DNA from 2 places in the Pontibacillus sp. HN14 genome. Region 2 is predicted to be linked to the other one. Evidence: riboswitches for the same ligand, from Rfam matches in the RefSeq annotation. Region 2 holds a riboswitch; the other holds the start of a gene.
The links. A riboswitch is a leader RNA that binds a small molecule or an ion and turns the genes downstream of it on or off. The one in region 2 is predicted to bind lysine.

Region 1: another riboswitch for lysine. It lies ahead of lysA (diaminopimelate decarboxylase); the one in region 2 lies ahead of LQ226_RS15615 (Na+/H+ antiporter NhaC family protein).

The regions. Positions count from the first base shown of each region.
Region 1 covers NZ_JAJOLR010000003.1:245,950-250,379, forward strand. Annotated here, with positions in the region: gene LQ226_RS12420 (hypothetical protein) at 1-260, shown strand, start outside; gene LQ226_RS12425 (hypothetical protein) at 293-517, opposite strand; gene lysA (diaminopimelate decarboxylase) at 623-1,909, opposite strand; lysine riboswitch at 2,003-2,177, opposite strand; gene LQ226_RS12435 (YkvA family protein) at 2,450-2,899, opposite strand; gene LQ226_RS12440 (putative glycolipid-binding domain-containing protein) at 3,082-3,381, opposite strand; gene LQ226_RS12445 (DUF2268 domain-containing putative Zn-dependent protease) at 3,556-4,410, shown strand; gene LQ226_RS12450 (DJ-1/PfpI family protein) at 4,423-4,430, shown strand, end outside.
Region 2 covers NZ_JAJOLR010000005.1:133,232-137,661, reverse strand. Annotated here, with positions in the region: gene LQ226_RS15625 (HD-GYP domain-containing protein) at 1-620, shown strand, start outside; gene yunB (sporulation protein YunB) at 675-1,463, shown strand; lysine riboswitch at 1,525-1,709, shown strand; gene LQ226_RS15615 (Na+/H+ antiporter NhaC family protein) at 1,950-3,518, shown strand; gene LQ226_RS15610 (sodium-dependent transporter) at 3,846-4,430, shown strand, end outside.

The DNA of each region.
Region 1 (4,430 bases), on a different contig from region 2:
GTTCTTTAGTTTTATCCACTTTGGGATCTGTTCTGCTACTCAAAAAGAAAAGCCACAAACGTTTAAGCATGCTACTAGCGCTTGTCTTAAACGCCTCTCTACTCGGAACGCTGACATGGATTTCTTACCGCATGAGTGCGGAGGCAACGGTATTTGGAATCGGGCAGACGAACGTTTATGAACTGATCTTTGCCATCCCGATCCTGACTTGGTTCAACTTTATTATCCTTCAGTTTGTACCAAGCACGGAAATGGAATAACGGGGCGAACGAATTCGCCCTGTACTCATACTTTACAAGAGTGCTGCGATAAACAGGCTCAAAGATACAGCTAAATAAACAATCCCCCGCCTTTTACTTTTATCTCTTAATTCTTCTATCCCAAATCCTAAATTCAGAACAGCCACAAGAGGAAAAATAACCTCAATCGGCCAATCAATCGGATTGATCAACAGATGATACACACATAAACCGATCATAACAGCTGCCAAACCTAAGTTCACTTTCTGCAAAACCATGTTTAAGCCCCCTCTTAAACGAACCGAACCTTCACCATCCAAAAGTTGGTAAATATTGTACTAAGCTTAACATAGGGAGGAATCCTTTACCACACATATCCTTTTCTATTGATCTTTCCTTACCAAATCCTCATACGTCTCACGCTCGATTACGACGCGGGACTCCCCCTTGTCGGCGAATACAACAGCGGGTCGTGGAATGCGATTATAGTTGCTCGCCATGGAATACCCGTAAGCTCCTGTACTGAACACAGCGAGAATATCTCCGTAATTGGTAGGAGGCAACATCAGATCCCAGATCAGCATATCTCCTGATTCACAGCACTTTCCGGCTACGCTTACGAGTTCTGTCGAATCCTCGTCCGGTCGATTGGCTAACATCGCCTGGTACCTTGCCTGATAAAGCGCTGGGCGGATGTTGTCTGTCATCCCACCGTCCACCGTGATATACGTGCGGAGATCGGGGATGATTTTCTTCGATCCGACTTTATAAAGCGTTGTCCCCGCTTCTGCTACCATGCTTCTACCTGGTTCTATCCACACTTCCGGATAAGGGAGTTCGTGAGTCGTATAATGCTTTTTCACACTTTCTGAAATAGCCGTAACATATTCAGAAATGGTCAGCGGCTGATCGTCTTCTGTGTATCGAACGCCAAATCCTCCTCCAACGTTCAGAACAGGTAGCGCTAATCCGTACTTCTTGTTCATCTGATACACAAATCCTGTTAAGATCTGAATCGCCTGATCAAAACCTTCTGTTCCAAACATTTGCGAACCAATATGAGAATGGATGCCTAGCAGTTTATATTGAGGTTTACGGGCAGCAATTTGGATCGCCGTTTCAGCCTGGCCGTTTGATAAACCGAATCCGAATTTCGAATCTTCTTGTCCCGTCATAATGTATTCGTGCGTATGAGCTTCTACACCAGGCGTTACACGGAGCAGGATACTCACTTCTTGATTACGCTTGCTGGCAAGATCATGTAGCATCTCAAGCTCTAGGAAGTTATCAACGACAAAACAGCCGATCTCTGCATCGAGTGCCATCGCTAATTCCTCTTCTGATTTGTTATTTCCATGAAAGTGAATGCGGGCTGCCGGGAATCCAGCTTCAAGAGCCGTGTAAAGCTCACCACCTGAAACGACATCTAGGGATAACGCTTCTTCATTAGCTAATCGGGCCATTTCTTTACATAAGAAAGCTTTACTCGCATAAGCCACCTGAAAGTCGAGTTCGCTTGACTCGAAAGCGCTACGGAAAGCACGGGCGTTACGTCGAATCATGCCCTCATCATACACCATGAGCGGTGTGCCGTATTCTTCTACTAGCTTATCCGTACTCACCCCACCGATTTCTAATGAATGTCGTACGTTCGCTTCAACTGTTTGCATGTATAAATCTCCTTTTGTCTCCTCTGCAACACAAAAAAACCGTATGAAGCGATGTTCATACGGTTCTTCTTATTTGAAGAATATGTACAACATCTCTTCAATAGTGCTCCACAATTTAACATTGCGACAGTCTGGCATTTGTTTAATACCAGCCCAACAAAGAATAGAATGGCTATTCTTAGTCTCGGCGATCTGCCTTTCCCTTCCCTTCGCCGGACCCATTGTCCTCTGGAAAGCTACTCATCATACTCGCGCCTCTATTGTCAGAGAGAGTTATTATATAGTTTATTATGGTTCAAAACTATACCATTCTTTTTGAACGACTGTCAATCATACGCCTCTTGGAAAAAGTATCTTACCTTAAGAAATATTCGGTTGCTGCAATAAACAACACGACGACAACTGCCGTCATCCACACAAACCAGTCCGGAACGTATGCCCATTCAAACATCATTCCCACGCCCTTCCCGAATTTCAATCTACTCTCATCATACAGAAAAAGACTTTTCTAAGTAACCCTACTCAGAAAAGTCTTCACGATCAGCCTTCAGCGGGGCGGTCCGATTCATGGGGATCTTCTAAGTCATCCACATTAATCGAATCTCCGAAGAGCTTCTTCATGCGCTCCTTCGCTTCAGCGCGAACATCGTCATTGATATGAGACAACACCTGGTACACGGCGTAAATAATAACGGCACTGTCATCAGCGAACCCAACTGCCGGAATTAAGTCGGGGATTGCATCTACTGGTAGGATTAAGTATCCGAGTGCGCCGGCAATGGTTAGTTTCGCTTTCTTTGGGGTGTCTGGATTTTTGAATGCGTAGAATAGGAGCAGGCTATAGTATACGCCTTTCTTTCCAAGGCGACCGCTATAGGCGCGTACTTTCTCGCCGAATTCTTTTTCTGAGAAATAGGCACGCCCTCGTTCTATGGCGCGGGCTGGGTTTAGGTTTTTTAAGCGTTGTTGATAGGTCTTCTTTTCCTCCATGGTCCCTCTCCTTTAATGGAATGATCATGGTTTCTGTTTTCCCTGAATAGTGCGGATTTATTCCTGCTCACTAAATGTTGAGGAATTGTTTCCGTTTGCTTTAATGGAGGATAAGGCGGGCCTGGAAACCACTCGCTTTCCGCGGCGAGCTGGGAAGCCTCCTCGTTCCTGCGGGGTCTCCCCTAGGCTCCTCTTGCCGCAGGAGTCTCGCAGTTTCCAGGCCCGCCTTTGCCAAATTGGGAGGAGACGGAAACGCGCCATACAGTGGATGAAGAGTAGGAATGATTCTCGTCTTCTTGCACATCAACGCGTCTTGTTAGCCAATTCTTGTCCATGGTGATGCGGTAGGTAATATGATGAATATCTTCTTTTGAGGCAAAAAGGACGACTCCTTGTGCTGTAATGTTCCCTTCCTCTTTACTAATCTTTAAGTGTTCACTCCCTGAATGTTCGATATGCTGCCAGAATACTTTTTTCTCCATACCTTCACCCCTTCTATTTCATCCTCTTCCTATTATTCTATAGATGATCCATAAACCTCAGTTTCTGTCTCTACTGAATACGATGACATTATTACTACGTAACATTATAACAAGGTTTATGGAAATTTTTGTAGAAAGGTAGTGTGAAGGGATATAGAGGAAAGGGGAAGGTTGATGAAGATTATTGATGTGGTAGAGCCTTTTGTAAAGGATTACAAACCAACCGTCTTTTACTTAGATGAGTATTACAGCACCTATCAGCAAGATTATGAGCAGTACTTCATGTATCACTGTTTACATAAGGAACAAAAGAAAGAGCGAGCGATTCGTCTACATCCTAAGAAACTACCAGAGCTTTTGCCTATGCGGGATGTATTCCTGAGAGAGATTCCGCGGATTGCTGGTGAGTATGAATCAATGTTTTCGATTCAATTTACGAAAGACGTCCATTTACTGGTTGGGTTATATGGAAGTAATGCGTTTACCTATCGTCAATATAACCCGGAAGTGGCTTTTTGTTTAGAGAAACTTCCTTACAATGAGAAATCGATTCGGTTAATTATTGCCCATGAATTCGGTCATGCCACGCACTTTGTTTATAGCAATCAGAACAACCTTTCTTGGGACCTTGTCGATTGGAATAGTCCCTACACTTGGCTATTGCAGGAAGGGATTGCTACTTACCTTTCCACAAGAATCGTTGAAGCTGATCTTGATGAATACTTCTCGTTTGAAGCAGATGTAGAATGGATTTCCTTCGCTCAAGAACAGGAGGCAAGGATCGCTAGCTTATTCCAAGAAGACGTCGAAAATATAGACGCTCGTTCCATGATGAAAGAGTGGTTTTCTATAAATGGTGGAGCTCATCTTGGAGTTACGCGTTTGGGGTATTACCTTGGGTACCAAATCGTTACCAATCTGCTCAAACGGTATGATATAGAAGAGATCTTAATGTTATGGGAGAAGGATTCGTTTACGGCGATCATGAAGGAAGAACTACAACAGATAAGGTACGTATCAAGAAAATAAAAAAATGAAAGGATGGATCC
Region 2 (4,430 bases):
AGCTTGGGTTTGGCGCGATTTTGCATGATGTTGGGAAGGTGAAAGTTCCAAGAGAAGTTTTGCTCAAACCTGGAAAGTTGAATGATGAAGAATTTAAACTTATTAAAGAGCATTCAGAGGCCGGCTTTAATATCCTCCGGGCGGCCCCGAGTGTGTCCTTGGTCGCTGCACACTGTGCTTATCAACATCATGAAAGACTTGATGGTTCTGGTTATCCACGGGGGTTGTGCGATAAAGATATTCATTACTATGCTAAGATTTTGGCAATCGCAGATGTCTTTGATGCCGTCACAAGTAACCGAGTCTACAGAAGAGCTATGCTTCCTCATGAAGGTCTAGAGATTTTATATGCCGGTTCTGGCACGAAGTTTGATTTACATATGATTCAAGCATTTAGGAGAAGTGTAGCGGTTTATCCGAACGGATTAAGTGTCACATTAAGTGATGGGCGAAAAGGGGTAGTTTCTAGACAAAACACTGAAGTTAGTGACCGGCCTCACATAAGGATATTAGAAGAGAACGGAAAAGCTGTCGTTCCTTATTATGAGGTAGATTTAGGAAAGGAACTCAATCTCATGATTACGGAATGTGATACGACGTTGGTTGGAAAAACAAAATAAACAGTCAATCCCTGTCCTCATCTTGCATAAGAATGAGGAGAGGGGGTTTTTAATATGGGGAGAAATAGGCGAAAGGGAACAATGGCACCACCTCCAGCCAGACAAATCTTTATCATTACATTTATGTTTTTTCTCATAAGCACATTTGTTAGCTTATGGATTATAAATAAAGGAATTGAACCTAAGATTATGGAAATCGCAGAAGCCAGAACAGAACAATTTGCCAAAGAAGCCATTGCAGAAACCGTCAGTAAAAAGATGGCTGAGGATTTGAATGTTAATGATCTCGTTCAATATACGTATGATGATCAAGGGAATGTTGTTTCAGCCGGATTTAATTCGGCTGCCATTAACAAAGTCACTCGAGATACCCTATTTCGCGTTAATCAATACTTAACAAGGTTAGGAGAGGGAGAAGATCCTGATCCTGGCATTTCCTATGACGTGGACTATGATCAACCAGAAGAAACAAATTCAGAAATTGTGCAAGACAAGCGGACGATTGCACGCATTCCTTTAGGGCAAGCCACAGGGAACACGCTATTATCAAATTTAGGACCAGAAATTCCTGTTCATTTTACGTATATCGGAAATGTAAAGGCGGATGCGGTGAAAGAAGAAAAAGAATACGGAATCAATATGCTTGTTGTGGATATAGATCTGAAAGTTGAAGTCAACTTACAGGTTTTATTACCGTTTTCGACTAAATTAATTACGGTAGATACAGAAGTTCCTATTGCTCATAACGTCATTATTGGAAAGGTACCTGATTTTTATAATGGCGGTGGCGGTGGGATGAATCCTTCTATCGAAGTTCCAACAAACCCCTTGCCAGGACCTTAAAATCTTGTTATGATAATACATGTCTTACACAAAAATTAAATTTCATCTACCCTTATCATATCGATGAGGTAGAGGTGCATTTAGCATAAGTAACCAGTTTGAGGATGACAACAATGAGAACTGGCGAAAGGGCTACTTGCCGAAGCGTAACGAAGCGTCAATCTTTCTTACGCTGGTGCATTCCCGAATAGAGAATGTACTGTCATGCAAACCGGACGTTGGATTGCATGATGCGCTACTGATCGAGATGGAGGATAACAATATTATTTGCTATAAAACAGCAGGTAATGATAGGTTATTTTCTCTATCATTATTTGCTGTTTTTTTATTTCCTCTTACTCTTCTGCATTTTAAAGCCAGATTACCACACCAATCTGAGCTCGACAGTACTTGCGTCGTCATGTCCATCGTTCCTTTCCTTCAAGAGACATCAGGCCTGTAACACGAAGGAGACGAATAACTCAACAACACGGAGGGAACGAAAAGATGGAAGGAACGATTTACTCACTTATTCCACCACTAGTTATGCTTGTCTTAGTTCTTGTGACAAGACGAGTACTCATTTCATTAGGAGTTGGCATTTTACTAGGTGCTTTTATGCTCCACGACTTTTCCTTGTCCGCAACCTTATCTGAAGTATGGAAGCAATTCTATACCATTTTCTATGTGGACGGTGCCCTTAATTTAGGGAATTTATTCTTACTCAGCTTTTTACTATTACTAGGGATTACCACAGCGTTTATGACAGCTTCTGGTGGTAGTCGTGCTTTCGGAGAATGGGCCATCCAACGTGTGAAAACACGAAAAGGTGCTCAAGCCATGCCAGCTGTACTAGGTATTATTATTTTCATTGATGACTACTTCAATAGTTTGGCCATTGGTTCTGTAGCACGACCTTTAACGGACCGTTATAAAGTATCAAGAGCAAAGCTTGCTTATTTGATTGACTCTACTTCAGCACCGATTACGGTTATTTCTCCGATTTCAAGCTGGGGTGCTTATATTATTGGAACCATTGGAACTATTATTGCTACCAATGAGCTAACCCAATTTAGTGGCTTAGAAGCCTTTGTTAAAATGATTCCAATGAACCTATATGTATTCGCTGCTATTTTACTTGTGTTCTTAACGATCTATCGCAAATTCGATATCGGCGCTATGAAGAAGCATGAGCAAAAAGCAGAATATAATGGGGAATTGGTTGACCAATCAAAAGATGTTCCTGGTGATTTAAACAATGAATTTAAAGACGTTCAAAGCGGACGCGTTTACCATCTTATTGTACCCATTATCGTATTAATTCTAGCTACGATTGTCGCAATGGTGATTACAGGCATTCAAGGGACAGAGGGGAACGTAACGATTCTTGAAATCTTCAAGAATACAAATGTGAACCGTTCATTGTTTGCTGGCGGCCTATTTGCAGCTCTTAGTGGATTTGTTCTGTATGTTGCTCAACCTGGAGATAAATCATCTCTTGGAAAAGTGGGATTAGAAGGTTCTAAAGCAATGCTGCCTGCTATTTATATTTTGGTCTTTGCTTGGATGATCGGAGCGATTATTGGTGAACTTGAAACAGGGGAGTTTTTAGCGAATCAATTTGAATCCTTAAATATTAATCCGTCTTACTTGCCATTGCTTGTTTTCTTAGTATCTGGTGGTATGGCCTTCTCAACAGGAACTTCTTGGGGAACATTTGGGATTATGCTTCCGATAGCAGGTAATATTGCAGCAAACACAGATGTCAGCATGTTCTTGCCTGCTTTAGCAGCCGTGTTAGCCGGAAGTGTGTTTGGGGATCACTGTTCACCGATCTCAGATACATCCATCCTATCTTCTACAGGTGCAGGGTCGAACCACATTGATCACGTTATGACGCAGTTGCCATATGCACTAATTAGTGCCGGAGCCACTGCTGTTGGATACATGGTTTATGGCATGACATCTAGCGCATTCCTATCCCTTGTGATTACCCTTCTACTTGTAGTGCTTATAGTATTTGCTGTTAATCCAAAAGGGAAACCTTCAGAAGTAAACGAATCGAAAACTGCTTAAAGATCAAAAAGTCCGTTATGTATCATACATAACGGACTTTTTTTATGGAATTTAGGAGATGACATACCTGTTGCAAATCCTTGGAGGATCACCGAAAAGATGACGTAATGGTAATGAATGTATTTAGAGAAAAAGTGTAGGACAAAAAGCCTAAATGTAAATATCTGAAAATTTTAAATATTACTTTACAAGCTGTGATGGGGTGGTTAAAATAAAGACAGCTATTAGTTAGAAAAGTCTGAAAAAAGAAAAAGATTACACATTCTCCTGGGTCAATATGCATAAGCTTGTAACGCAGGAGATGACTGTAGAAGGGGAGGGCTATTCATGGAAAAACGTGCTCAATGGGGAACACGCGTTGGATTTTTGCTAGCAGCAATGGGTTCAGCGATTGGACTCGGTAATATTTGGAGATTCCCGGCGACAGCTTACGAAAACGGCGGAGGTGCTTTCTTCTTACCTTATTTATTTGCACTTCTAACGGCCGGAATTCCACTATTAATCATGGAGTACACAATCGGTCATAAATACCGTGGTTCTGCACCTAAATCTTTAGGGAGAATGCGGAAAGGGTTTGAATGGATTGGTTGGTGGCAAGTTGCGATCTCATTTGTTATTTCTACTTATTATGCTGTTATTATCGCCTGGGCGGTTCTTTACGCAGGCTATGCTTTAAATGGTGCATGGGGGGATGATACGACATCATTCTTCGGAGGAGACTTTCTAAATGCCACAGAACCTGGTGTTATGGGTGGCATGAATATGAAAGTTCTTATCCCACTTGCGATCGTGTGGATTATTACATTAACGTTTCTTGGTATGGGAGTTAAGAAAGGTATTGAACTGGCGAACAAGATTTTCATTCCAACACTTGTGGTCTTATTCTTAATTATTGTTGTACGTGCTTTAACA